3 regions of the Fusibacter sp. JL298sf-3 genome follow, and region 2 is predicted to be linked to each of the others. Evidence: riboswitches for the same ligand, from Rfam matches in the RefSeq annotation. Region 2 holds a riboswitch; each other region holds the start of a gene.
The links. Region 2 has a riboswitch for cobalamin ahead of ACR6HW_RS10275 (sirohydrochlorin chelatase). Riboswitches for the same ligand answer to the same signal wherever they lie in the genome.

Region 1 (9,807 bases), 700 kb from region 2:
CGTCTGGAGCCGAGCCCAAAGAGGGCCTGACAATAGGCAAGGTGTTTTTAGGGATTATCGTCTTTACTCTCATCGTATTAGACGTCCTCTTTAATCGCGGTAGATTGACGCGGTTCATTCTCTATACGGTGTCTCGTAGAGGTGGCGGCAGTTCTGGTGGCGGCTACTCAGGGGGCGGTGGCAGTTCCGGTGGTGGCGGCAGTTCGCGCAGTTGGTAAGGTGAAATCGTTTTTGAAACGTCGCAAAGAGCCTTTGCGGCGTTTTACATATTGAGGGGGTCGAAACTTATAACAATTGCATTTAGAGGATAAATCTGTTATGATAATTGCGTTTGTTAGTGAGAAGGAGACCAATTATGAACACAGCACTCATTATGATATTTCTGTCGCCGTTTACCGCTTGGCTCGTGTTGGCTTATGCGTTATACGATGGCTTAAAAAAAAGACCCAGACGTCCGCTTGACGCCATTGATAAATGCTTGCTGGCACTGTCGGCACTATCCGTTGTCAGCGGTGTCCTAAACGGCGACTGGCTGTCTATAGGCGGCGCTTTTGTTTTTATTGGCTTTATTGGCTTTAATCGGTGGCTTAAAGCGCATCTTACCTCGAGAGATAAGGTGGAAAAACTACTGGAACGCTTTTGGCACCTCGGCCTCCTAACTGGCGGTATCGGTGTCGTGGAAAAAGTGGCTTCAACTTTTATAGATATGAGCTGGTTCCCCAAGCTCTTTTTTAACCCGACGTACTATCCTACGGCAGAAAGCTACAGGATTATGTCGACTTTCGGCAACCCGAACATCGCTGCAGATTGGTTTGCAATACTGGCGTTGCTCAGTTTTTATTTTATGGAAAAAGGTAGAAAGCATTACAAAGCCGGGGCAATTCTCTTTGTGGCCAATTTGATGTTCACAGGCTCCAAGGGCGCTTTAGTGGCTTTTGTCGTATCTATTATTTTCTACTGTGCCCTTAAAAAATCCAAGCAACTTTGGCATTACTTAAGCGGTGTCATGGTGTTTATAGGCGTTACGCTGACGGTGTCATTTGACCTGTTTAACAGCATTAACTTGAGAGGTGAGATATGGCGCCGATGCCTTCAAATGATTTATGAGAAGCCGATTTTCGGATCGGGATTTTACGGGATTTATCAGCGTATGGGTGAACCGCATGCACACAATATTTTTATATCGATTACCACCAGCCTAGGGGTTGCGGGTTTGATAGCCGGTATTGCACTTTCGTTATTTTGTTTAAAAGACGGCATTCACATCGTCCGGCACAAAGTGCCGATGAGCAGACTGCTACTTTCGGTTATGGCGGTGTTGTTTATACACGGTCTTGTGGATTTTACATTGTTAGCGCCTCAGACCAGTGTTCTTTTCTTCGGCACCATGCAGTTAATGCGTCTTCTTTCTGAACAGACCAGTGCTGAAAAAGCCCGGGTTTATCGTCTGAAGAAAACGGATTTAAGCCACTACACGTGGCACGCGTACAAGGAGGGAAATCGTGAAATCTATTAAGAGCCTTTTATTGGCGGGGCTTATAGGCCTCAGCGCCGTGGGTGTAACCTATGGTGAAACCCCTACAGGAATCAAGTGGGTGAAGCCTATGGCAATCGATGCCGAAGAGCGGTTGGTTCCTCAAGTGGTTATCGACGACCGCACCTACGTGGGCGTACGCCATCTGTCGGAAATTATAGGCAAAGAAGTAACCTACAACAGTGTGGAGAAGACGGTTTATGTCACAGACGGTACCAAAGTGGTTCAAGGGATGTCGGACGACGCACCTTCTGAAGAAAAAGTGGCGGCTGTGCCGACAACTGTACACCTTGTGTATGATGGTCTAAGCGTGGCGGAAGCCGGGGTTAATGTCGAAGGGCATTTGTACGTCCCCCTTCGCGCGGCGGAGCGGGCTTTGCCCATCGACGTGGAATGGGATGCTGCAAAGCGCCATGTCGTCGTGAAGACTTTTGAACGCCCTCTGATGGGTACCTCCAGAGAAACCATTCGCTACGGGGCGTTTCACAACGAGCGCACCATACAAGCCAACGCCTATAAAGCGCAGTACGGAGACGCTATTATGGCTTCTGTCATAGACGGAGAGCCGTTTGGTGTGAAACTCGATGCCGCGGTACTGGAAAAATTTAAAATGGATTTGCTCGTACGGGATTTTTTAATCGGTGAAGGAATCGATTACACGCCGATTTCTGAAGCACAATACCTACGTTTTCTCGAGGATTACGCAGAAGACGCCAATATGCAAACCGTTCTCGAGGGGGTTGCTTTGACGCGGACGTTTGTCGACGAGGTCTATAGGACGCAGCACTATCAGCGTTCATTTGAGACGCGTATTCACGAGCAACTTCTACCGGAGATGGCGGCGTTAAAAGCCGACGAAATCGTCGAAGTTGAAGTGCGTCACATCCTCTGCGCGACGTTTGAAGAGGCGGAAGCAGCTAAACGCCGCATTGAAAAGGGCGAAGCGTTCGATACCGTAGCAGATGCCGATTCTTTGGATGTCAATGCCAAAGGGGGCAAATTAGGGCGCTTTGGTCGTGGGACAATGGTACCTGAGTTTGAAGAGGCGGCATTTGAGCTTCCAATCAATACAGTGAGTGCGCCCGTTAAAACATCGTTTGGCTATCACATCGTCGAAGTCACAGGGCGATGGACTGTAGAGACGCTTGAAGCTGAAGGGGAGACGTCGCGAGCGGCGGCGTATTACGACGCACTTTACACGATGAAGAGAGATGCTGCGGTGACGGCGTTCATTGCGCAACTTTCTGACTCTGTTGAAATTCAAAGGTGGGATAAATAGATGCAAAACTATAAAGGCATCGTACACTATGAGGGGACTAAGTACAAAGGCTGGCAGCGGCTCAAACAGTCTGGAGACACCGTACAGGGCAAAATCGAGGAGACGTTGAGTCGTTTGCTCAACGAAACCGTGGCCATTAACGGTTCCGGCAGAACAGATGCCGGTGTTCACGCCAGAGGGCAGGTCTTTAATTTTCAAACGGCACACGCAGTGGCGCCGGAGTGGCTTTTGCAACAGGTCAACCACTACTTGCCGGAAGACATTGCGGTGTTGGCCATCGAACCTGTGGACGCGCGGTTTCATGCGCGCTTTCACGCTGTGTCAAAGACGTACGTGTATCGGATATGGCGTGCACCTTATCCACCGGTCTTTCAGCGCCGAACAGTGTGGGCTTATGACGGCGAACTGGATAGTGCCACCATGCGCCAGATGGCGCAGCTCATGGTTGGCAAGCGGGATTTTAAGGCGTTCAGCACCGATAAGACGAAGAAATCGACCGTGCGCACTTTGACCTCTATTGACATCGTCGAGTCGGAAGAACTGATGACGTTGACGTTTAAAGGCGACGGCTTTCTCTACAATATGGTGCGCATCTTGGCGGGGACACTGTTAGCGGCAGGGCGCGGCGAGTTCACACCTGAAAAGTTGAATCGGGCTTTTGAAACAGGCGACCGATCGCTGGTAGGAGAAACGCTTCCGGCCAAAGGCCTCACTTTGGAGGCTGTCGTATACGATAAATAGCGCAAAGGCATAAAAATAGCCGGGGGATTACATCGCTTTTTAGGCGATGTGGTCTCACCGGCGCTTTGTTTTTTTGGGAAAAAGTTTGAACGACAGATTAAAGAGTTAACTTTTCAATGATGTCGGCATGGTCGGGATACGCCTCTGTCAGCGCGTCTCTTTCGAAGAGCTCAAAATCGTCAAAGTCAAAACCGTAAGAAACGACGCAACCGACGAGACTAAAACCGTCTGGTGTGTCGCTCAATGGCGCAGAGCCAAAAATCACACCTGCGGGAACGAGCAGCTGAGGTCTCTGCCCCGCTTCCAAGTCGAGGCCAAGGGTTTCCACGCGTAAAGTCCCCTCAGTATCGATCATGTAAATGTTCAGTGGCTCGCCGTCGTGGAAGAACCAGAGTTCATCGGACTGTAAGCGGTGAAAATGGGAGACATCGTCTTTTTCAAGTAAAAAATAGATGCTCGTAGACAGTGGACGCGTCTCGCCGTCGGCCTTTTTAAAGACGTCGGGGCTGGCATAAGTTTGCGCATAGTACCCGCCTTCCGGGTGCTTGTTCATTTTTAAAACTTCGATGTAGCTTGTTGCTTTAGACATGTGTAACTCCTTCTTTCCTAAACCATGCAACTGATGTAAAAGTATTTCGAAATGAGTATATCAGAAAAAAAACAGATGTACAACAAAAGGGCGTTTTAAAAACGGGTGGACAGGCGTATAATAAGACTAGATCTTTTTACAGAAGGGAAGGGGTTATATGTTAGAATGGTTTGAGCAATTTTCGCCTGTACAACAGGCGCTGATAGGCACGCTGTTTACCTGGGGCGTAACGGCTTTAGGAGCGGCACTTGTATTTTTCTTTAAGCAAATCAACAAAACGGTGCTCAACGGCATGCTGGGATTTGCCGCAGGGGTAATGATTGCCGCGAGTTTCTGGTCGCTGTTGGCGCCGGGCATCGAAATGGCCGAAGCACTTGGTCAAACGGCCTATCTGACCGCTGCGATTGGCTTTTTATCCGGTGGCGGGTTCTTGTTTCTAGTGGACAAGCTCTTGCCCCATCTCCACATGGGTCTGGATACGAGCCAAGCCGAGGGGGTAAAGACCAACTGGCAACGCAGTGTTCTGCTGGTATTGGCCATTACGCTTCACAACATTCCGGAAGGGTTGGCCGTCGGGGTCGCCTTTGGCGCCGCTGCAAAAGGCATTGGATCTTCTGCAACGCTGGCGGGCGCTATTGCCCTCGCCATCGGTATCGGTCTTCAAAACTTTCCTGAGGGGGCTGCTGTATCCATTCCGTTGAGGCGGGAAGGTTTCAGTCGTAAGAAAGCGTTTTTATACGGCCAGGCCAGCGGCATTGTGGAACCGATGGCAGGGGTTGTCGGTGCGTTTGCAGTCACCCGTATGCAACCGATATTGCCCTATGCATTGGCCTTTGCCGCAGGGGCGATGATTTACGTGGTTATAGAGGAACTGATTCCAGAAGCCCAGCGGGAAGAAGGCGGCTCAAAGACAGATGTAGCGACCATCGGCACCATGCTCGGCTTTACGGTAATGATGATTTTAGATGTGGCTTTAGGTTAAAAAAAACGTCGGCACAGCGCAGTTTAACAAGCGCTTGTCGACGTTTTTTTTAGGGTTACAGTTTTAATTTTTCAATTATTTTTGAAAGGGCGGCGGACAGTGTGCTCAGTCCTTCGATTTCGTCGGCGAGTTGGCCGATGTTTTGATTTTGAGCGATAACTTTGTTCATCACTTCTTCAACACTGCTGTCACTGAGATCAAACGAGGTGTTGAGCGCGTTCATTTCGCTGTTGACGGTATCGCTGAACGCCGTAATTTCCTCGGTGGCCCCGTGCATCTCTTGTACCATGGCCGTCACTTGGGCGATATCGGCGGCAATAGCTGTAAACTGCCCTTCTACATTGCCTACCATTTCGTGTTCCTTTTCAATCAGCGCTAGGGTTTTGCCCATTGAAACTTGCGTGGTGTCGATGCGCTCTTGAATGTTGACAATGAGGGCTTCAATAGAAGTCACTTGTTCGGCGGATTCTTCGGCGAGTTTCCGGACTTCTTCTGCCACCACGGCGAAACCGCGTCCCTGTTCACCGGCTCGAGCCGCTTCTATAGAGGCGTTAAGTGCGAGCATATTGGTTTGACTGGCGATGTTTCGGATGCTGGTGACAATGGAGCTGATGGCCAAAGATTCCGCCTTGAGCTCGGCGACCTTTTCACCGGTTCCGGAAACTTGTGAGACCGTCTCGTCGACGAACTGGCGCATCTCGGTCATTAGTGTCGTCCCGTCTTCGGCACTTTCAGAAGTTTTGATGGCCACTGTGCTGAGAGAGGCCGTGTGTTCCGCCACTTGTGTGATGGCATCGTTGATTTGGGCCACCTGGTCGACAACGCGCCGCGTGGATTCGGTGCGCGTTGCAATGGTGGCGTCGCTTGCCTCCATGGCGGTTTCAATAACAAGGGCGTTGCTCTCTGCTTCTTCGAGCATGGCGGTAAAGCTCGCCGTATTTTCTGTAAGCTGTGCAGACGATTGGCGAATGGTGGACATCAAACCCTGAATGGTGTCGAGCAGTTGGTTGATGTGCGTGGCCATTTGACCGATTTCGTTGTTGCTCTTAATTTCAATGCGCTTAGTGAGATCGCCTTCGAGATTTGATATCTCCTCAACTTTTTCAACCAGTGTTTGCATCGACCGCATCTCAGCTTTAACGATAATACTTACGACGATGTTTACAGTGGCCAGTACGAGGAGGAGTAAGGCGACAAAAGACCCGATGATACCGCCGATGACCAACCAAATTAAATCGGTTTTGATGGTGGTGTGAATGACGAGTCTTTCGCCGTCAGCTGTTTCAGCGGGGAAATAGAAATCCAGGGGCTTTCGGTTGAGTAAAAACTTTCCGGACAAATCGGTGCCAGTGGCCGTACCGGTGGCATACGCCTTTTCGAGATCTTCAGAGACCTCGGCAAGCGGGTCTCCGGTGTCATGAAATTTCCCGTTTTCAATGCCGTAGAGGTACACCCATGCCCCGTCTTTTTTCGTCAATATATGCAATCTGTCAGATACTGCAGAGATGTCTTTTTCAAGAGCGACGATTTCTTCCTTAATGCGTTCAAAGGTACCGTAATCACTGTTTGTTTCGTCCCATAGCCCGTCGGATGTCATGTGGCTGAAGCTTTTTTCAAGCCCGGTGCCGACGGCGTTAAAGGAGAGTTTGGCAAGTGTCGAGACGTTGTCAAAAATAAAAGAAGTCACGACGATGCCGACGACGAGAAACAAGAGGGTCATAACCAACATAATTCTCGTTGTAATCTGTCGACCGAGCTTTTTCGTTTTTTGCTTTTTCATGGTCGTAGCAATGCCTCCGTAATATTTTATAGTGATAACCTATTGGTAGCGTAATCTTTTTTCACAAAGTTGTCAATTCATCTGTTTAAAAGTTTGCAATATTAATAATGTGTTTACAAATATTATGACCGGGCAACCGGCTATTGCTTGACTTTGTATAAGATGTTGGGTATAATCAAATGACTTAAAAAAATAGGTTGCGAGGTTGGCGTGTCCTGCACGTCATTAAAAGGGAAGTTTGGTGAAAATCCAACACGGTCCCGCCGCTGTAATAGAGGAGTTTTATACGAAAGCCACTGGGTGACCGGGAAGGCGTATAAAATGATGAGACTAGAGTCAGAAGACCTGCCTTGCAAACGCACCGATACTCCACGGACGATGGAGGGGGCTGTTTCGCGATAAAGCGATTATTCAACCCTTGCCGTCTGTGGTAAGGGTTTTTTTATGCACACAAAAGACTAAGGAGAAGAAGATGAAAAAACTGAGTACCTTATTGATGGCATTTGTGTTGCTTTTTTCACTTGCCGGATGCGGAGCGGACGACTCCGCGAAAGAGACGCCTACGACGCCAACGGATACGACGAAAGAAGCCGACGCTGAGAAAGCACCTGATGAAACAGCAGATGGTGCAGAGGCACATTACCCTGTGACTATTACGACGTACAACTACGCAAAAGAACCGGTAGAGATTACATTTGAAAAGGCGCCTGAGCGCGTAATTGCCGTTTACCAAAACTCGATAGAGACACTTTTGGCACTTGGCTTAGAAGATAAAATTGTGGCGGCGTCCGGGCTGGACCATGAGGTGAAAACAGAACTGCAATCGGCTTTTGAAAATGTGACCTATTACGATCAACGCATTAGCAAGGAAGAAGTCATTGGCCTTCAACCGGACTTTATCCTCAGCTGGTTTTCACTGTTCGGCGAAAAGAACCTCGGCGATGTGTCGTTTTGGCACGAAAGAGACATCAACACATACATGGCACAAAACAGTGGTGTGATTCAACCCAACACCCTTGACAACGAGTACGAAGATATTTTAAATATAGGCAAGATTTTCGATGTGGAAGAGAAAGCGAAAGCCATTGTCGAAAATATGAAAGCAGAAATTGCTTCAGCACAGGCGTATGTCGCCGACAAAGAAAAGGTTAAGACCGTTATCCTCGAAGTTCAAAAAGACGGCGTGTACAGAATTTACGGTGAAGACAGCATCGGCGGGGACATTGCTACGAAAGTCGGTGCAGACCTCGTCGCTAGAGAAAACGGCAAAATCGGTTCGGAAGATTTGGTCGCTTTGAATCCGGAAGTTATTTTCACCGTCTACTACGGTGACGCAATCGTCAGAGACCAAGCGTTGGAGAGTCTTCTAAACAACGAAGGGCTTAAGAGCATCCAAGCAATTGAAAATGGACGCGTTCACCCTATTATGCTTAGCGAAGTGTACGCAAGTGGTATCCGTACACTCGACGGGATTCAATCGATTATCAAAGGGCTTTACCCAGAGAAATGAAGCCATTTAAAATGACTGTAATTTTGAGCCTACTGGTCGTAGTACTGGTGGGCTCTGTCCTCGTCTCGGTCTCCATCGGCAGTGTCAACATACCGGTTGGAGATGTTTTTGGTGTCATTTACGGTAAAATTGCCCATGACGATACCCTGCTGAAAACGTTTGAAAGAGGCACGGAAGACATTGTGTTTTATATAAGGCTGCCGCGGGTGCTGTTGGCCCTTTTGGTCGGCGTGGGCCTTTCCATATCCGGTGTTGTTATGCAAGCTGTGGTGAAAAACCCACTTGCCGACCCCTACATCCTCGGGATATCCTCTGGCGCCTCTCTCGGGGCGACTCTCGCTCTCGCCGCGGGCATCGGTACTTTTTTTGGGCCGAATTTTGTCGGCATCTGTGCGTTTATAGGGGCTTTCTGTACCGCGCTGTTGGTGCTGACTTTGGCGGGGATACGCGGGAAGACCAGCGGTACGCGCCTGATTTTAGCGGGGATGGCCCTCAGCACGGTGAGCTCTTCTATTTCGAGTTTTGTCATCTATTTTTCAGACGACCGCGAAGGCATTCGCAGCATCGCCTACTGGTTAATGGGCAGTGTCTCCGGTGCCAAATGGGACTCTTTAAAGATTTTGGCGTTGCTGACGGTTTTGGTCACCGTGTTTTTTATCAGTCAGTGGCGTACACTAAATTTAATGCTCTTAGGCGATGAAGTGTCGCTGACACTTGGAAAAGAGCTTCATCACTACAGGACACTGTACCTTTTGGTGGCGTCGCTACTCGTCGGTTTTGTGGTGTACAGCTCGGGGATTATCGGCTTTGTGGGTCTTATCGTGCCACACTGTGTGCGGATGCTCGTTGGAACAGACCACAAGAAGGTCTTGCCGGTGGCAACCCTCGCCGGAGGGATTTTCCTAGTGTGGGCCGATCTCGCGTCGCGTGTAATTGTCAAGGGAAGCGATATGCCCATTGGCATTGTGATTTCCATGATTGGCGCGCCGCTTTTCATCTATTTGATGCTTAGAAGATCCTATCATTTTGGAGGCGCGTAATGGTCATAGAAAGTCAATCGGTTTTTTATGAAATCGAAACAAAGCAGATATTGAACGGTGTGGATTTTATTGCCCCTGAAGGGGCATTTGTGGGCATCATCGGCCCCAACGGATGTGGCAAAAGTACTTTTTTACGCTGTTTGTACAAAGCCATTAAACCTTCTAAAGGTGCTATTTTCCTGGATGAAACCTCTGTGGATAAAATCAAAACGCGCCAAATGGCGCAAACTATAGGCGTTGTAACGCAACACAACGATTACGTCTTTGATTTTAAAGTGGAGGAAATCGTCCGAATGGGTCGAACGCCTTACAAGAAGTTTCTAGAAGGCGATTACCATAAGGACACGGCCAT
Region 2 (9,807 bases):
TTGAGAATTCCCCGAGAGCTTCTCCATCTGCATCGACAACCTTTCTTTCATGGCGTACGCCCGTCGCCAAACCATCGAAGTCGACAGGGCTGCAAACAAACTGCCCGTAACCGCGAGGACACCGATTCTTTGCCAGCCTGTCAAGCCGCTTTTCGGACTCGTAACAAATGCCGTCCATACGATGACGAGAAAAACCCCTGTCAAATACCTGCCGAACACTTTCAACTTCCGACTTGTTTCCATTGGCCCCCTCCTTTTTAAACACTAAAAAAGTCCGCAACAAAAGAATATCTTTTGCCACGGACTCATCAAACGTTTGAATGCACAAATTTTGTGAGCTATCCATAACTTTATTTCCCAAATACAGTTCATACAAATACGGTTCATATGCTTTAATTACAGCGTATCGTTAAATATCTGAATCATTGAGCATACTGAGATTTTAACAACATCATTGTCAAATGTCAAGTTTTTATTTTAACAATCTTTACAGCGGTTGCAGATGCATATATAATAAAGTATACACTTTTTGTAATTGAAAGGAATTTTTTATGACGTATCCCAACGTGCTTTCTCAAATTAAAGTCTTGTATGCCGAAGACGATAAACTGACGCGCACCACCACAGCACAGTTGCTTAAAAAGCACGTCGGCAAACTCATTGTTGCCGAAAACGGCCACGACGCGTTGATTAAATACCACTTGTTTAAACCCGATGTGGTCATAACCGATCTCGTTATGCCAGAAGTCGGCGGTATCGAATTCGTCGAAACCCTTAGAGCTGAACACGAAAAATGCCGTGTGCTCATCACTTCCAGCTTGTGCGACGTCGAGACGCTTTTGCACTCCGTGGAACTGAAAATCGACAAATACCTCGTAAAACCCGTGGAAGAAACCACCTTAATCCACAGCTTGCTTCAAGTGACTGTCGACCTCTTTGAAACCAACAAAGACACCTTTGTCGTCCACCAGCAGTTTGCACTGACCCACGAAAACAAAGTGCACCTCGAGACGGAAATAAGAAACATCTGCGCCAAGTACCTCAAGCAGAAATTCGGAAAAGGCGCCAAAACCATCAATGTCTTTCTAGAACCCAAGGGGATTGAAATCATCTTCAACGAGGTGCTCACAACGATGGAGGAAAGCGTCTTATCTTTGGGCCCTCACCACAAGGCCATCGAAATTTTAAGACGACTGGTCTACGACAGCACCCTCCAACAAGTGGAGCATTCTATTTCAGAATTAATCGGTCGGCGCGTCCTCACAGAACGCATTGAAATCAACCCCAACCGCAACTTTGATCGCCTAATTATCAAGATATATCCGGGTTCAAAACCGAACCTCGGCACTCGGTCATAAGATTATACTTGCGCAACCTTATGAAGGTGTGATATGCTCATGTATGAAAGTGATTGGTCTTTTACTTAGAAAAAGTAAGAGTTAAAAGGGAATGAGGTTAAAGGCCTCAGCAGCCCCCGCTACTGTATGGGAGTACGAAATCTTTTAAAGCCACTGTGAAAACGGGAAGGTGAGAGATTAGGACGATCCCCGAGCCAGGAGACCTGCCAAGCACCTAAAGCACTTCAAAACTTCGGTGGGAGGTTTGGCGATAACGATTGTGTCAATTCAAAGCCCAGCGGATGTTGGGCTTTTTTTAATGGATCGAAACACCACCAACATTTTAAAAGAGGAGAACACTTATGAAAGAAGCATTGCTTATCGTCGCACACGGCAGCAAAGTTGCAGAAACCGACGAGATTATGAAAGACTACTCAAAGGCACTTTCTGCAAAGAGACCGGAACTCCAGTTTTCATATTGCTACCTACAACTCATGAATCCGGACATTCACACAGCCGTCAAAGACCTTTACAACAGCGGTGTGCGCAAATTAAAAGTCTTTCCTTTCTTTATCTTTAACGGCAACCACATTAGAGAAGATATACCAGAAGTATTAGAAGAAATCCAATCGCAGTACCCAGATCTCGAAATGACTTTCCTTGCCAACATCGGTTTTGACGACAAGATGGTAGACTTGATGCTCGAAAGGATCGAAAACTAATGGACTACATTAAGAAGCCCATGGGCATCGAAAACAAGAGTTTTGAGATAATCGATGATATCATTGCCGAAATGGGCCGTGCTTATCCCAGAGAAGATGCTGTCACACGCCATATTTACAGACGCGTGATTCACACGAGCGCGGATTTCGATTACCTCGACAATTTGAAAATCGAAGAGACCTTTCTAAAGGCCTTTGAATCGGCTCTCAATAAGCCCCTGATGGTATTTACAGATACCAACATGGCGCTGTCGGGCATTAACAAAAAAGCGTTTGAGAAGACAGGCTGGTCGCTAGACTGCCTCGTCAACAACCCCAACACTTTTGCAATCGCCAAAGAAAAGGGGATTACACGGTCCATGGTCGCCATAGATGAGGCCTTAAAGGACCCGACGCCTAAGCTCTTTGTCATCGGCAATGCCCCAACGGCAATCTTTAGGCTCCTAGAATCCCATCCGACCAATGTCATCGGCGTCATTGGCGTTCCCGTGGGCTTTGTCGGGGCAGCAGAATCTAAAGACGCCCTGTTGGCTTCTGAACTCCCGTGTATTACGGCTCTCGGTCGTAAAGGGGGCAGCAATGTGGCTGCTTCCATACTGAACGCACTCATGTATCAATTTTTAGGAAGAGATTAATATGCTATCCTCTACTGGAACCCCCCTTAGAAATGGCTATACAACCGGTAGCTGCGCAGCTGCAGCCGCTAAAATAGCAATGGCGCTATTGACGCATCACCCCTTGGAACCAGGAGACGACATCACCATTTGTCTCCCCAGTGGTGATGCGCTCACCATTCCCGTTTTCAGTGCAGAAAATCGGGAATCGGGCTCTGCCCTGGGCGCCGTCATCAAAGATGCAGGCGACGATCAAGACGTAACGCACGGGCTCACCATTCAGGCACGCGTTACTTTGACCGATCGCCCTTTTTGCGTTGAAATCATAGGTGGTGAAGGCGTGGGCACTGTCACCAAAGAAGGGCTTCAAGTGCCCGTTGGCGCACCTGCCATCAACCCCGTGCCTCTTAAAATGATTGAGGCCAACGTCAAGGAGCTCTTGCCTAAAGACAAGGGCTGTATCGTTGAAGTCATCATTCCGGAGGGCGCCGCCGTCGCCGAAAAAACCTTTAATCCAAGACTCGGCATCGTCGGCGGAATATCGGTCATTGGAACCACCGGTATTGTGCGTCCCATGAGTGAAGAAGCCTTTAAACAAACCATCTTTACAGAGCTCAATCAGAAATACGCCCTAGGCGTTAAGCACCTCGTGCTCGTCCCCGGCATGCACGGCGAAAAATACGCCAACCAGCATCTGGGGATCGACTCGAGCCGAATTGTCCACTGTAGCAACTTTGTCGGTTACGCTTTAAAGGCCAGTGAAGGCCTCGCCTTCGACAGCGTACTCCTACTCGGACACATCGGCAAACTCATCAAATTGGCAGGCGGTATCTTTCAAACACACAGCAAAGTCGCCGACGCCAAAAAAGAAATCTTAATCGCTTATTTGGCGCTTGAAAGGGCCCCATACGACGTCCTTCAAAAAATAGCGTCGTGCAACACCACAGATGAAATGTCAAACACCCTCGTCGAAACCCCCTATGCCTATGCTTTCCAAGCGCTCTGCGAGCGCGCTAGGGAAAAATGTCAGGCACATGCCCCCACTCTTGCCGCAATTGACGTCATCTTTTACGACATGGCCCTCCGAAAACTCGGAGACACGAGAAAGGAGCCTTCATGAAACTGACCATAGCGGGCATCGGCCCCGGCGACCCGCAATATCTGACGACGCGTTGCCGAGAACATTTGAAAACCGCCGGATGTGTCATCGGTGCAACCCGCCAAATCAAAAGCATGCAACACTTATTCGCGCCGGCGTCTGATATTTCAAGTTACACAGGCTCAATTAAAGAGTTGCTGACTTTAATTGAAAACGCCCGCTTACACCACGAGCACCTCACTGTGCTCGCATCAGGCGACCCCAATTTTTACGGCATTACATCCTACTTAAAAAAACATGTACAAAACGCTGACATCGAGGTGCTCTCCGGCATCAGCAGCTTACAGTACTTTTTTAATAAAATCGGCATCCCTATGCACGATTGTTACCTCACCAGTGCACACGGCCGCCACTTTGACAAAGAGCATCTGACGGCGCATAGCCGCATCGGCATCCTCACTGACAAAGTGTGGACGCCGCAAGCCATTGCCAAAGCCATAATTGAAAGTGGTCGAGACCCCCTTATGGCCATTGGTGAGAACCTGTCTTACGACGACGAATGCATCACTGTCGTCAGAGCATCTAAAATTCCCGATAAATCCTATACGATGAATGTGGTGGTGATAGATTATGAAAGATAATGCCTTTATACGGGGTGACAACCCCATGACAAAGATGGAAATACGAGGTGCCATTGTCGATTACCTCGAACTCGACGCCGGCAAAAACGTTCTCGAAATCGGTGCAGGCACCGGTTCTTGCAGTATCCAAATGGCGAAAACTTTTCCGCATATCCACCTGACGTGCATTGAGCAAACCGAAACCGGCGTCGAGCTCATCAAAAAAAATGCAGCGGCACACGGTGTATCGGGAATGACCATTCACCACGGCAAAGCACCTATTCAACTGGAGAGCGGCTTAAAATTCGACCGCGTCTACATGGGCGGTACCGGTAAGGCTTTTAAAGACATTATGACATGGCTTACAAACAGCCACCTTACAGACGGTGCTCTCCTCGTCTTTTCAACCATCACTTTAGAGAGCCTCAGCGAAATCAGCGGCATGCTCTTTGACGATGAACGATTCAGCGCTATTGAAGGCTCTCAAATTGCCGCAAGCAGGCTGGAGACCCTCGGACGCTACCATTACTTTAAACCGCTCAACCCTTGTACGATTTTAAAATGCGTATATAATGAACCTAGGAAGGGGTAACCCATGACCAAATTTTACGGTATCGGCGTCGGCCCGGGCGATCCCGAGCTGTTGACCATCAAAGCCGTCAACACCCTTGAAAAGCTGGATATTTTATTGATTCCAAGCGGAAAAAAAGACGGCAAAAGCGAAAGTTATGAAATTGCCAAACGCTACTTGAAAAGCACTGTCCACATAGAAAAGCGTCACTTTCCTATGACGCTGGACCTCGACGCCATGCACGCGGGTATCGCCCCGATAGCAGAAGAGGTCAAGGCTTGGGTACTCGCCGGCAAAAACGTCGGTTTTTTAACACTTGGCGACCCCATGCTCTACAGCACGTTCATCTACTTGCTCATGCATCTTAAAGAAAGTGTGCCTGTAGAAACGCTGGCGGGCATCACCTCTTTCGGCGCCATCGCTTCAGGCATGAACACCCCACTTGTAGACGGCGACGCTTCACTGGTGATCTGCCCGTGTACACAACCCATGGCCACCATTGAAAAAACACTGCTCGAAAACGACGCCGTGGTGCTGATGAAGCTTTACAAAAATGCGGAAGAAGTCGTCACTTTCCTGGAAAAACACGACTTGAGCCGCTATTGCATCGCCGTCAGCAATTTTGGAAAACCCAACGAAATCGTACACAAAGATCTGCGCGCCATGTGCGACGATCAGCTCTCTTACTTTACAACATTACTCATGAACAAAAGGTGGTATAAAAATGATTAAATTTGTCGGTGCCGGTCCTGGAGACCCGGAACTCATAACCTTAAAGGGACATCGCGCACTCCAAGAGGCCGATGTCGTCATCTACGCGGGCTCCCTGGTGAACCCCGAACTGCTGAAAGCCTGCAAGCCAACGTGCGAAATTCACAACAGCGCGTACCTCAACCTCGATGAAATCATCGATTTATGTGTTAAAGGCACTTCAGAAGGCAAAAAAGTCGTGCGTTTGCACACCGGCGATTTTTCCATCTATGGGTCTCTACGCGAGCAAATTGAACGCTTAAAGCAGGAGAATATCGGCTACCAACTCATTCCGGGCGTTTCGAGCTTCCTCGGCGCTGCATCGGCACTTGAAATCGAATACACGGTTCCCGAAATTACGCAAAGTGTTATCGTCACTCGGATGGAAGGCCGAACCCCTGTACCGGAAGCCGAATCCATTCGTTCCTTTGCCTCACACGGTGCCTCAATGGCCATCTTCCTTTCAACCGGACTTATGGACAAAGTCATGGAAGAGTTGCTCGCAGGCGGTATGACCAAAGATACCCCTGTTGCAGTGGTTTACAAAGCCACTTGGCCGGAACAAAAAATCGTCACCGGCTGTATCGATGACATCTGTGAGAAAGTCAAAGCCGAGGGGATCGAAAAGACGGCGCTGATTATCGTCGGCAAATGCCTCGGAAAGTCGTTTAACGACTCACTGCTCTATCACAAGGATTTTCAACATGAGTTCAGAAAATAAAACGCGCACTTACCACCTCTTTGCTTTTTCAGAACGAGGTAAACAGCTTAAAAAAGTGCTTTCCAATGCTCTAAATCTCCCTGAAATGGATGAGAACGCTTTAGAGCGGCCCCTTAAAAGGCAAATTGAAGCTATTTTTAAAGCCCATGGCAACAGCACGCCGCAAGTCGTCGTCTTTATCGGCGCCGTCGGCATAGCCGTCAGAAGCATAAAAGACGCCATCGACTCCAAGTTCAGCGACCCACCTGTTATCGTCGTCGACGATATGGGGCACCACGCCATCGCACTTTTAAGCGGTCACTTCGGCAATGCCAACGCACTGACCATCGACCTCTGCGAGCGTTTAAATGCCGCCGGTTACAAAACGCATCCCGTCATTACCACTGCAACAGACCTCAGAGGTCACGAGGGCTTTGAAAGGGTTATGAAAGAATACGCCATACCGCCGGCACCCTATAAAACGGCGCTGAAGAAAATCAACATGGCCATTGCCGACGACGCCCCCATACACCTGTATGTCTCAGAGCATCTGAAACAGCAGGTCAAACCCATGACTTACCCGAAGCTCACGGTACACGCATCTCTAGACGCGCTGCGCCAAGAGCCCGGCCTAAAAGTCGTCATCGACTACAGGGCGCATGACAGCGAAGATCCGGCTTTTTACAGCCTCATTAGCAAATCCCTTACACTGGGCACCGGTCTAAAAAAAGACCTCCCCTACGCCCAATACCGCGAAGCGTTTCTCGAGTTTTGTGCCGAGCGCCAACTGGCGCCGGACGCCTTTAGCGAAGCGGCTTCTATAGACCTCAAGGCCGATGAACCCGCGCTTGCCAAACTCGCTGAACACTATGAGATGAAGACGACTTTTTACAGCGCCGACGCCCTCATGCCTTATGAGGATCAGTACGAAGGCTCTGAGTTTGTCAAGACAATCACCGGCGTCCGCGCCGTTGCAGGACCGAGCGCTTATGCGACCACTTCTGACGCATGGGCACTTCACGTCACTAAGAAAAATGGCTGTACATTTGCAGTAGGAAGGAACACATTATGATTTATGTAATCGGAATCGGTCCGGGTTCTCTGGACGATATGACAAAACGTGCAATAAAAGCAATTGAAGAATCGACACACATCGTCGGCTACAAAACCTATATTCGTCTTATAGAGCCCCTTATTGAAGGCAAAACCATCGTTCAAAACGGCATGCGCGGCGAAGTAGAACGCTGCAAAGAAGCCATCGCCCTTTCAAGAGCAGGCCATACCGTGGCGGTTATCAGCAGTGGCGACGCCGGCGTGTACGGCATGGCGGGACTTATTTACGAACTGGCAAACGACGATGACGACATCCGTATCGTCCCTGGAGTAACAGCCTCTACAGCCAGTGCAGCCATTTTAGGTGCGCCGCTTATGCACGATTTTTGCCATATCAGTTTGAGCGACTTGCTCACCCCTTACGACGTGATTATGAACCGCGTGGATATGGCGGCAAAAGGCGATTTCGTCATTTGCTTTTACAACCCCAAGAGCCACGGCAGACCTCATCACATCGAAGAAGCCATCAAGCGCATTAGAGCTGCTTCAGGTGATCAATTGATGGTTGGCGTCGTGAAAGATGCCGGTAGAGCCGATGAGCAAAAGTTTGTTTTCCCAATCCACAACATCGACTACGGCGTCATCGACATGACCTCGATGGTCATCGTCGGAAACCGAGCGACATATGCGGAAAACGGCTGTCTCATCACCCCGAGAGGCTATAAGCTATGATGCTGATTTTGGGCGGAACACACGAATGTGTCGAGGTTGCCGATGTTTTGAAAAAACATCAGCAGCCTTTTGTCCTCTCAGTGGCGACAGCTTATGGCGCCGCACACTACAAGGCATACGCCGACCACATACAGGTCGGCCCTATGGATTTGGAGGCGCTCAAAGCGTTTATAGCACAGCGGGGTATTCAGGCGGTCATCGACGTGACACACCCACACGCCCACGTGGTGAAAAACAACGCCAAGTCCGCCTGTGATGCCGTCGGCATCCCGTATTACGGCTTTGTGCGCGAGTTGACACTACCGGAAGATTTAGACGGTTTTGTGGTCGTTCCCGACATGGCCGCGGCTATTGACGCTGTCAAAATGCGCCACCGCCAAGGCGACCGGATTTTTATTACGGGAATGAAGCACATCGCCCAGTGGTGCAATGTCTTTGACAAAGAGCACCTGTACTTTAGAGTCATGCCGTCGTACGAGTCGATTAAAGCTTGCGAAGGACACGGCGTTTTATCGGAGAACATCGTTGCAATTAAACGTGCCCCTCAACTGCTGAACAACGCGCTTCTCGAAGCTTACAACATGCGCTTTTTCGTCTTTAAAAACAGTGGTGCGGGGAGTGCGTTTAATTCCAACTATCTCGCCGTAAAGGCCCATCCGGAGACCGTTGGCATCATTGTGTCGCCAACGGTTGACACCACACTTTTAACACCGTTTAAAAGTCGTGAGGCACTTAGAACTTTAATAGAACAAAAGATTTTGGAGGCATAACATGCAAATCGGCGTTATCAGTATCCACCACGAAAATGCCACCGTGTCACAAAGAGAAAAATGTCATTTGACCGAGGCGGCACAAGCGCATTTTTTAAACGCCCTCATTCAGGAGGGAATTCTTGAAGCGACTCTGCTCTCAACTTGTGGACGCTTTGAAGTTTACTACGTCACGCGCAAAGACGACTTTGACGAGCAAACAGCCGGTCTCCTCGAAAAGCTCAGCACTCTCGTGCCCGCTTCTCTTTGGGATAAAAAACAAGGAAAACAAGCCGTTGAGCACCTGTTCAGAGTCTCTACCGGCATGGCATCGGCAGTACTGGGCGAAGATCAGATTCTCGGACAAGTTAAAAACGCACTGGTGTTTTCAAACGAATGCGGCACCAGTGGCAAAATTCTCAACAAAATCATTCGAGACGCTATTACGTTTTCAAAGCGCGTTAAAACAGAGCTCAAAATCTCAGAAGTGCCTCTGTCACTCAGCTATATCGCCATCAAAAAAGCCAAAGCGCATATGACATTTGATGCACACACGCGCATTACCATGGTGGGCATGGGAAAAATGGGCAAACTCGCCATACACTACTTACTCGAAGAACCCTTTGAGAGCCTCTACATCTGTGTCAGACACCCTCAAAAGCTACCGGAGGATCTCCTGACGCACCCACGTGTACACATTGCGCCCTTTGAGGACCGCTACACCCATGTGGAAAACAGTCACCTCGTCGTCAGCTCCACCGGTGCACCGCATACCGTTATCCGAATGCCCTATTTCAAAACAGCTGTCAAACAGCCGCTCATCATCGACCTCGCCGTTCCCAGGGACGTTTGCAACGCCG
Region 3 (9,807 bases), 1.5 Mb from region 2:
CAATGCTACATTTTCCATGTCAAAAAGTATCCCCGCATTCACTGCTTCAATGAGTATTTCCTTAAAAGATTTCTCAGCAGTTTTTTTAAATACTTCTGACAAGCAGGCACTTTTCGCCTCATTTATTTCATGAAACAAATACTTGTACAAATCGTCTTTGTGCTCAAAGTATTGATAAAAACTACCTTTAGGAATGTCTGCGGCTTCCACGATTGCGTCTATAGTTACTTTTTTATAAGGGGTATTAGAAAAAACGGCTAAGGCCGCATCTATAATGCGCTTGCGTTTTTCTTCAGGTAAATTAAAAAAAGTTCTCTTAGGCATAGATCCTCCTCGTATTACATTTAAACGTCTAGAGCTTCCAGGGTGACTTGTAGTCACTTTAAGGCCTTATTCATCAATTGTCAAGTATAAATAATGATTGACAAGTCAAAACATCAGTTGTAATATATAGGTGAGTATAATTTTAAGGTAGACCTTAACTTATTTTTAAAGGAGTTTCTATGAATAGAGCAGAAGAAGACTATATCAAAGCGATCTACGAGCTAAGCGAACGCATTTCCCCCAATCCTTATGTAACGAATTCGGAACTGTGTCAGTGGCTAAGGCATAGTGCACAAACAGTTAATGAGATGGTTAAAAAGCTTGAAAAGGCACAGTACATCACCTACAAGCGCTATAAAGGGTCTCAACTTACCGAACACGGACTGCTCTCAGCCATTAAGCTCATTCGAAGACACCGACTTTGGGAGTTGTTCCTCGTTGATAAGCTCGATTTTGAGTGGCAACATGTCCACGAAGAAGCCGAACAGTTAGAACATGTAACGTCGGAAATGCTTGAAAAAAAACTCTATCTATTTCTTGGCAATCCTCGGTTTTGTCCCCATGGCAACCCAATCCCAGACTTAAGTGGGCATATCGCCAGTCGCGATTTACAGCCGCTCCAAGTTGCTCCGATAGGAAAAGTCTGTATGGTTGCAAGTGTTGAGGACGATCCAGAGCTACTGGTTTATTTAAATCAACTGAACATTTCCCTTCAATCGACACTCACAGTGACACAATTCGATCCCTATGGGGAAATCGTTCATCTAGAAACTGAAACCGGCTGTATGCCCATCAGTTTTAAAATCGCAGAAAAAATTTACGTAAAGATTATTGAGGAGGTATAATATGAAACGCATTTTACTCGCATTAACTCTTGTCGCTGTACTCGCTATTACAGGATGTACCCAAACACAACCGGAGACCACTGCATCTGGACTAACCGTTGTCGCAACCACCACCATGCTCGCCGATCTCTCTAGAGTCATCGGTGGAGAGCACATCACCGTTGAAGCGCTTATGGGCCCGGGCATTGACCCACACCTCTACAATGCCAGTGCGGGAGACGTAGACAAAATGACCAACGCCGATATGGTCGTCTACAACGGCTTACATCTTGAAGGTAAGATGGGCGAAATATTTGAAAACTTAAAAGGCGGCGAAAAAATTGTCGTTGAAATAGCAGATGGACTCTCATCTACCACTCTTGTGGCAGACACCGCAACAGGTGCACACGATCCACACATCTGGTTTGACGTTATGCTCTGGAAAGAAGCCAGTGCGAACTTACTCTCTGGCTTGATTGAGCTAGACCCTGAAAACGAAAGCACCTATCGCGCCAATTACGACGCGTATGCAAAGGAGCTGGACGCATTAGACGCATATGTAAGAGAACGCATTGAGTCGTTAGAGCCAACAGCTCGCGTTCTAGTAACTGCTCACGATGCTTTTGCCTACTTTGGTGCCGCTTACGACTTTGAAGTGGTGGGGCTACAAGGCATCTCCACTGAGTCTGAAGCCGGCACGGCCGACGTGTCAGCACTTGCCGATTTCATCGTAAAACGACAAATAAAAGCAGTGTTTGTAGAATCGAGTGTCCCTAAAAAGAATATCGAGGCGCTCCAAGAAGCGGTTCAGGCAAAAGGGTTTGACGTGGAAATAGGCGGCGAACTCTATTCGGATTCCCTTGGAACAAAAGGGACCGATGCCGAAACTTACATCGGAACAGTCCGCGCAAACGTCGATACTATTGTCGGCGCTTTAGAGTAAGGAGGTCGCAATGCAATCTAACCCTATTATTACAGTAGAAGATATGACCGTCGCTTACAACGAAAAACCCGTTTTATGGGATATAGACTTGCAAATCCCAAGAGGCGTTCTTATGGCCATTGTCGGCCCCAACGGCGCTGGCAAATCCACTTTAATTAAAGCGATGCTCAGCCTTATAAAACCCGTTACAGGAAAAGTGCTCTTTAATGGCGCTACTTACGATACGCAAAGACGTTTCATCGGCTATGTCCCTCAACGCGGCAGCGTCGACTGGGACTTCCCAACCACAGTACAAGACGTAGTGCTCATGGGGCGTTACGGCCATGTCGGCTGGTTTAAACGCCCTAAGAAGCAAGACAAGCATATTGCTTTTGAAGCATTAAAAAAAGTCGGTATGAACGATTACGCAAACAGACAAATCAGTCAACTTAGTGGCGGTCAGCAACAACGTGTCTTTCTGGCGCGCGCATTGGTTCAAGAAGCAGACATCTACTTTATGGATGAGCCATTCCAAGGTGTCGATGCAAAGACAGAACGCGCCGTCATTGAGATTCTCAAAGAACTGCGTCGACAAGGCAAAACAGTTATCGTCGTTCATCACGATTTGCAAACTGTACCGGAATACTTCGACTGGGTGACCTTGCTCAACACCCAAATGGTCGCCAGTGGTCCCGTTTCTGATGTTTTTACAGAGGAAAACTTGAGGAAAACGTACCGTAGTACCGGACAAGTCCTCAAAAGTTAGGGGGGGAAAATTTATGACATCTTTAGAATTTTTCTTATCAGATTACACGTTGCGGCTCGTGGCATTAGGCTCTGCACTACTAGGGATTATTAGCGGAGTGGTCGGTAGTTTCGCCGTCTTAAATCGAAAAGGGCTTATCGGCGATGCGGTATCACATGCGGCTTTGCCGGGAATAGCCATTATGTTTGTTATTCTCCAAAACAAGAACACTGAGCTGTTCTTGCTAGGAGCCTTGATTGCCGGGCTCTTGGCTACCGGTTTAATCACTTTAGTCACTCGGCATACACGCATCAAAAATGATGGCGCCATGGCTTTGGTCCTTTCCACTTTCTTTGGCTTCGGATTGGTCTTGATGACCTATATTCAGAAAATCCCAAACGCCAATCAAGCAGGCATTGACAAGTTTATCTTCGGACAAGCCTCTACGCTTTTAAAGCGAGACGTCTACAGTGTCTCCATTATCGGTATGCTTTTATTAGCGCTTGTCGTTCTCTTTTGGAAAGAACTAAAACTGGTGACATTTGACAGCGCTTTTGCGGACAGCTTGGGCTTTTCAGCGACTAAGCTCAATCGGCTGATGTCCTGTATGATCGTCGTTTCAATTATTATAGGCCTTCAAACTGTCGGGGTCATTTTAATGAGCGCCATGCTCGTCGCTCCCGGCGTTGCCGCACGTCAATGGACCAACAGCCTCTCTAAAATGGTGGCCCTCGCCGGTGCTTTCGGTGCATTCAGTGGCGTTTTAGGTACCTTGATTAGCTCCTCTATGCGTAAGATGCCTACGGGCCCGGCCATTGTCGTCATTATAAGCCTTATCGTTCTTATAAGCATCTGTTTTGCCCCTGAGCGCGGTTTAATCTGGCGTTACCGACAACAGAGAAACCGCTACAAAAGCATAACATCGGATCAATTGCTGTTTAGCTTATACCGTTTGTCTCAAAATCACGGGGAAGAGAATAGAAGCCACAACCTGTTGGCAATCAATCCTTCCTGTGCCAACGACAAAAGGCTTCAACGCGAAATAGAGCAACTCCTCGACAGAAGCGATTGTGTAGAACGAGATTATTTTAACCAGTGGATGCTCACTGAAAAAGGGCTTGCGTATGTTAAAACTCATCCCCTGAGAAAGGAGGCGCTGCTATGAGTGCGCAAATGGAAATTCAGTTAATTGCCGTCGTCGTAGCGGTGGCTTGTAGCTTACCCGGCGTTTTTCTCGTCCTCAGAAAAATGGCTATGATGACAGACGCCATCACACATACCATCTTACTGGGAATTGTCGCCGCTTTCTTTGTCGTTCACGACTTGAACTCGCCGCTACTTATTATCGGAGCAGCAGCCGTCGGTTTACTCACTGTGTACTTAGTGGAGCTGATTACGGCAACACGTCTCGTATCTGAAGACGCAGCCATTGGCATCGTCTTCCCACTCCTCTTCAGCATCGCCATTATTTGGATCAGCCGTTACGCCGGTAAAGTCCATATTGACACCGACGCCGTTTTGCTTGGCGAACTGGCTTTTGCACCTTTTAACCGCCTTGTTATAGGCGGTGTGGACCTCGGCCCCAAAGCGTTGTATACAATGGGGACCGTTCTCGTTCTCAACGTCGTCATGATTGTTTTGCTGTTTAAAGAACTTAAAATAAGTATTTTTGATGCTGGACTCGCTTCTGTACTGGGCTTCTCACCGGTTCTGATTCAGTATTTACTAATGACCAGTGTGTCCGTCACAACTGTTGCAGCTTTTGAAGCTGTCGGTTCAATCTTGGTAATCGCATTTATGGTAGGCCCACCTATTACCGCCTACCTCCTTACAGACCATCTTAAACGGCTGCTTTGTTTCAGCGCCGCCATTGGCACCTTCAACGCACTCGTTGGCTATCGATTTGCCTACGCATTCGATGTGTCCATCGCCGGGAGCATGGCCACTGTAACGGGACTGACTTTCTTGTTGGCTTTTATCGCAGCACCGAAACGCGGAATGATCACTGTACTTAGACGCCGAAGTGTTCAAAGGCGGGAATTTGCACAAAAAGCCATCGTCTTTCACATGCACCGACACACCGATACCGCCGAAGCACGTGAAGAAAATGGCGTGAAGTCGCTGCACTTACATGTGAACTACTCAAGGGAACGCCTTGAAAAAACCATGAGACAGCTCATTCGCGAAGAAAAAGTCGTCGTGCTCGACGGAATTTACCACTTGACAGAAAAAGGACGACACTTTGCACTGGAAAGCTACGACGCTATTCTCGGGACGGTCTAAAATCAACAAAGCCTTGTAAAGCACTTCGTGCATGCTATTGCTCTGATAAAAATCGAGCTCTAAAGGCTAACAAGGCGTATCTAGCGGATTTTATTATATTTACTTTTACAACAGTTTGTGCTAGTATATCAGCGGGACATCCCTTAATTTCATAGGAAACCACAGGTTTCCAATGGTCAATTGGTTTCTTCTTAGAAATAAGAGGAATTAAAAGGAACTCGAGTGAGAACCTCGGACGGTCAGGCCACTGTATTTGGAGAGTGCACTTCATTTAGCCACTGAACAAAGTGTTTGGGAAGGCGAAGTCTTCACGTTAGCATCCATAAGTCAGGATATTGCCAATTGATTGACACCACCCCCTTCCAGTGAAAGGAACGTGTTCATCGTACGATATTTATTATGGATTTACTCCGTGAAATCAAAGAGACTTTATTGTACCAAACCGGCTTTTCAAGCCGGTTTTTTGTATGTTTAGGCCTTGAAATAAACACCGCGTCCCCCCCTGGAAACAAATATATCATAAGGAGAAGAACATGAAACAACGTAAAGTACTTTCACTAATTCTTGCAGTCGCACTCGTTCTTACCGGTTTTCCACTGGTGCCAAACTTTGCGTCAAACACCAGCCAAGGCGAAGCTCTAAGCAAGCTGGTGACTCGGTACGAATCTTTTGATGGCAGCTACAATGCAACCTACGACTACCTCGAGGCAATGGGACTGAAAAACGCCGGTGTAGATGTGACCACCATACGCCGGGCGCTCACCGTATACGGGGGCCTCAGTTCCCTTTCTAACGGTGCGCGCAATGTAATGGCACTAATTGCGGCCGGCGAAAATCCTGCTGATTACAACGGAAATAATTACGTCCAAATGGTATTAGACGAATGGCCCTCTGAAGAAGACCCCAAAGATTTGGCCCTGGGGATTATCGCACTTGAGATGGCAGAGGCATCGTACGATAAAACCGCTTACGCCAAACATCTTATCGCCACCGGAAAAGAAGACTACAGCGGTGAGTTCGCCTTTGGACACACGTCGTCGTATTGGGACGATTGGGATCAAGAGATGGTTGAAGACTACACGCCGAGTGCCGACTACACCGCCCTCGCTGCACTTGCTCTCGCCTCTCATCGACAAGTTGAAGGCGCTGAAGACACCATTCAAAAAGCGCTTGTCTATTTAGAAAAGCGCATTGAAGACAACGGCTCAATCGAGGGGGACTTAAGTGCTACTGTCTACGCGTTCCAAGCCCTTAAGAAGCTTGGAATCGCCCCTTCAAGCTGGGTCTCAAGCGCCGGCAACACCCTTGAAAATGGAATCATGGCCTGTTACATTGAAAGTGACGGGAGATTTACCAACAGTCCAGGGGGGAGCTATGCAAGTAAACTTGCCGATGGCATCGGTTTAGTCGCTCTAACAGAGCTCATTAACGGAAACAGCGTCTACGATATACGTTATACCCCTATGACTCCACCGACATCTGTCCGTTCATCGCTTGATACTTTAACAGAACTCACTGTGGGAGAATCATTGAACTTTACTGCTTTCGCCTATGACGCAAGCGACAGACCACTGGACGACGTGGTGTTAATCACTTCTGACACCCCTGAAGTGGTCACCGTAGAAAATCAGACCCTCACCGCTCAGCGCGTCGGTACTGCGAACATTATCTTTGGTGTTGAAGGCGCCCCTTCAATAACAGCGCAGTACAGCGTGTCAGTTGTCGCCGGCGAAGGTCTTACGCCAGCACTAAAAACAACATTGCAACAGGAAATTGACTTTTTAAAAGCCAAATACGCCGTCTACAACAACTACGAGTTTTTATCTGCCCCCGCAGCAACTGTATCGGGGATGGACGGCAATCATATCGCTGACAACTTGATGTCTTATTCGAGGGTCAACAACTTAGCGCTGCTGACGAAAACGCTGATTGCTCAACTAGGTTCTTCTTCTGCACCAGTGCTGACAACCGATGAAGGACAAGTTGAAAATTTATTGGAAACACTTCGAGCCGCACAAGTCCAAAACGGTGCTTACAAAGGGCAATTTGCCCTCAGTCCTATGGACTTAAATGATGCTGAGTACCAGGCTTGGGCGATTATTGCCCTCTATATGTCCGGCGCGCCTTATGACAGTACATCAGCAGTTGAAGCACTCGTAACGCTTCTCGATGGCGCGTACAAGTCTTCTGTGGGTTATAAAGCCATACAAACAGAAGGCATTTGCCTCGTGGCGCTAGGACTTTATAGAGATCAAGTGGGCGCTGCCGCTACCAAAGCCGACGCCCTAATCCAATGGCTTCAAAGTCAACAAAACGTCGACGGCGGCTTCGACCTAGACGGCGGTTATTTTTCTAATAGTCCCATGGCTACTGCAAGTGTTGTCCAAGGACTTGTCGCCAATGGCATTAACCCGGCCTACCACCCCAACTGGACTCGAAACGGCAATACGCCACTGAATTCACTGTTAAAGTGTAAATACATTTCCCCTGATCCCAAACTACAAGGGTACGCTAAGAGTGAAGAAAAAATCGGTGCTGACTACAAAGCGACTTACCACGCCTTTGCGGCGTTAACCGATATGGTCGACGATCGTTCGATGTTTGTGCAGTTGCGCCAATCGCCAACAGTTGAAACACCGGGGGTGGCCACACGAATGCTCGTAACCGGCGGTTACACAACAGAAGTCACTGTAGGGAGCATTCAACCATTTCAACCTGTTGCCTTTGACGCACAAGGGCTGTTGACAACGGCTTCTCCGGAAGTTCACGTGACAACGCCTGAAATTTTGTCGTTCTCAAATGGTGAACTTACAGCACTAAAAGCCGGTACAGGAGAAGTTACACTAACCTTGGGTGCACGCACTCAAACTATTGTGTTCGATGTTCAAACGTCGGATACGACAAAACCGGAAGAACCGGATCCGACGCTTGAAGACTTAACGCACCCATTAATCGTCCAAGTAGAAGGCAATAATGAGACACTTTATAACCAAGTCCTCTCTTACACGTATACGATGGCCTCTACCCCTTACGAGGTGTTAAAAGAAGCCGTTGGCGAGGATAACATCACTTACAACGGCAGTGGCGCCGCGCTATTTGTCACTGGTATTTTAGGAGAACTACAAGGTGATAATGACGGTTGGAGCTATAGCGTCCGACGTTTAGATGGGTCATACGACTCGCCGATGATAGGGATTAACGCGCTTAAAACACTGCGAACAGATGAAAATACGCCCCTCTACGACGCCATCGTGTTTTACAAATCACACTATGAAAAAGTGGACGGCGAGTGGCTCATGCACACTAAAGTGCCTACGATTCAGACGGAAGTTAATGGTTTAACTGCAACCTTTACAGTTCTAGACAGCCGAAGTCAGTCTCCCCTACAGAACGTGGAAGTCAAAACAGGGCATACGGTACTTGCCACAACAGACAAAGACGGTAAAGCTACAGTAACCCTCCCTACGCTTGGAGAACACACCCTTAGCTTTTCTAGGTACGAAGACGGTTACGCCACACTCTTAAAAACATTTAAAAAAATAACACTAGCTAACGCGCAAGACAATTGGATACTCCAAATGAGCCCTTTGCCACAAACATTGCGCGTGGGCGAAGGCCACGTGGCTTCAGCTACCGCTTCGAAGGCTTCTGGCGCCTATACCCCCACTCCAGTAGTGACATGGCGTTCAAGCAACCCCGCCGTTGCATCTGTAGATGCCCAGGGGCAAATTCTCGGGCTGAGCGCAGGGACGTGCGACATAGAAGTCGCTTTAGTAGATGCGCCTGAAATAAAGACCACACGTGTCATAACCGTCACAGCAAAGAACAGCACCACAGCCTCCGAAGCCCTAGAGCAGTTAAAAACAACCGTTCTCTCATATGACAATTGGCAGCACGACCTCACTCTTTTTCACCGTATGTTGCAAGGGGCCACTGGCGCGTCCACAGCAGCTTCTAAAATTCGTGTGAACGAGACACCAGCAAATCCGACAGATTTTGCTTCCAATATCATTACTTTAGTCGCAGCGGGACAAGATCCATCTGCCCACAACGGACGAAACTTTATTGCCGAACTGGCCAAATGTCAGCAACCTAGCGGTGCTTTTACAGGGGGCGCAACAACTGAAAATCAAACCATTTGGTCGATAATCGCTCTAGATATGGCCGGTGCTACCTACGATAAAAAAGCTGCACTCGACTATTTAAAAGGACAGCAACAAGACACTGGCGCTATCGGCTACGGTATTGACGACACAGGCATGTACCTTGTCGCATTAGGTGATGATAAAACTAGACAACACGAGCGCGATAAGGCCCTTAACTACCTCGTGAGCGCGCAAGCGGACTCGGGAGCAATTGGAAACCCCTACAGTACCGCATTTGCTCTGCATGGCCTCGTTTATCAAAAGAGCCATGTCGATACGATAGTTATTGAAAAAGCTATGGCCTCACTATTGACGGTTTTTGAAGGCGACCGTTTTAAAGTCGTATCAGAGTACGGCACAGATACAAACCTCATCACAAAACAAGCGTCTCTGGCACTTGCCGAAGGGTATTTGATGCAATCGGCTTTTCAACCGTACGCAAAAATTAACGCGCAGCGCGTTCATGTAGCTAAAACGCGCTATGTCATCGATGTCGGTGAGCAGATTAACTTAAATGCAACCATCGTCAACCCTGACGGTACGCCTACAGCGCTAGAACCAGTT

Region 1: linked by a shared signal. The riboswitch ahead of ACR6HW_RS13495 (ABC transporter substrate-binding protein) and the one ahead of ACR6HW_RS10275 (sirohydrochlorin chelatase) in region 2 are both predicted to bind cobalamin.
Region 3: linked by a shared signal. The riboswitch ahead of ACR6HW_RS03165 (DUF4430 domain-containing protein) and the one ahead of ACR6HW_RS10275 (sirohydrochlorin chelatase) in region 2 are both predicted to bind cobalamin.

The regions. Positions count from the first base shown of each region.
Region 1 covers NZ_CM132608.1:2,851,094-2,860,900, forward strand. The annotation lists gene ACR6HW_RS13460 (TPM domain-containing protein) at 1-218, shown strand, start outside; gene ACR6HW_RS13465 (O-antigen ligase family protein) at 356-1,516, shown strand; gene ACR6HW_RS13470 (peptidylprolyl isomerase) at 1,503-2,813, shown strand; gene truA (tRNA pseudouridine(38-40) synthase TruA) at 2,814-3,554, shown strand; gene ACR6HW_RS13480 (cupin domain-containing protein) at 3,652-4,143, opposite strand; gene ACR6HW_RS13485 (ZIP family metal transporter) at 4,301-5,125, shown strand; gene ACR6HW_RS13490 (methyl-accepting chemotaxis protein) at 5,181-6,905, opposite strand; cobalamin riboswitch at 7,091-7,272, shown strand; gene ACR6HW_RS13495 (ABC transporter substrate-binding protein) at 7,378-8,415, shown strand; gene ACR6HW_RS13500 (FecCD family ABC transporter permease) at 8,412-9,455, shown strand; gene ACR6HW_RS13505 (ABC transporter ATP-binding protein) at 9,455-9,807, shown strand, end outside.
Region 2 covers NZ_CM132608.1:2,154,787-2,164,593, forward strand. The annotation lists gene ACR6HW_RS10265 (hypothetical protein) at 1-243, opposite strand, end outside; gene ACR6HW_RS10270 (response regulator transcription factor) at 552-1,358, shown strand; cobalamin riboswitch at 1,396-1,583, shown strand; gene ACR6HW_RS10275 (sirohydrochlorin chelatase) at 1,700-2,059, shown strand; gene ACR6HW_RS10280 (precorrin-8X methylmutase) at 2,059-2,694, shown strand; gene cbiD (cobalt-precorrin-5B (C(1))-methyltransferase CbiD) at 2,696-3,793, shown strand; gene cbiE (precorrin-6y C5,15-methyltransferase (decarboxylating) subunit CbiE) at 3,790-4,413, shown strand; gene cbiT (precorrin-6Y C5,15-methyltransferase (decarboxylating) subunit CbiT) at 4,403-4,984, shown strand; gene cobI (precorrin-2 C(20)-methyltransferase) at 4,988-5,695, shown strand; gene cobM (precorrin-4 C(11)-methyltransferase) at 5,688-6,434, shown strand; gene ACR6HW_RS10310 (cobalt-precorrin 5A hydrolase) at 6,418-7,485, shown strand; gene cobJ (precorrin-3B C(17)-methyltransferase) at 7,482-8,198, shown strand; gene ACR6HW_RS10320 (precorrin-6A/cobalt-precorrin-6A reductase) at 8,195-8,968, shown strand; gene hemA (glutamyl-tRNA reductase) at 8,970-9,807, shown strand, end outside.
Region 3 covers NZ_CM132608.1:650,666-660,472, forward strand. The annotation lists gene ACR6HW_RS03135 (TetR/AcrR family transcriptional regulator) at 1-324, opposite strand, end outside; gene ACR6HW_RS03140 (metal-dependent transcriptional regulator) at 504-1,169, shown strand; gene ACR6HW_RS03145 (metal ABC transporter solute-binding protein, Zn/Mn family) at 1,171-2,091, shown strand; gene ACR6HW_RS03150 (metal ABC transporter ATP-binding protein) at 2,102-2,836, shown strand; partial or broken gene ACR6HW_RS03155 (metal ABC transporter permease) at 2,850-3,722, shown strand; gene ACR6HW_RS03160 (metal ABC transporter permease) at 3,977-5,098, shown strand; cobalamin riboswitch at 5,263-5,455, shown strand; gene ACR6HW_RS03165 (DUF4430 domain-containing protein) at 5,632-9,807, shown strand, end outside.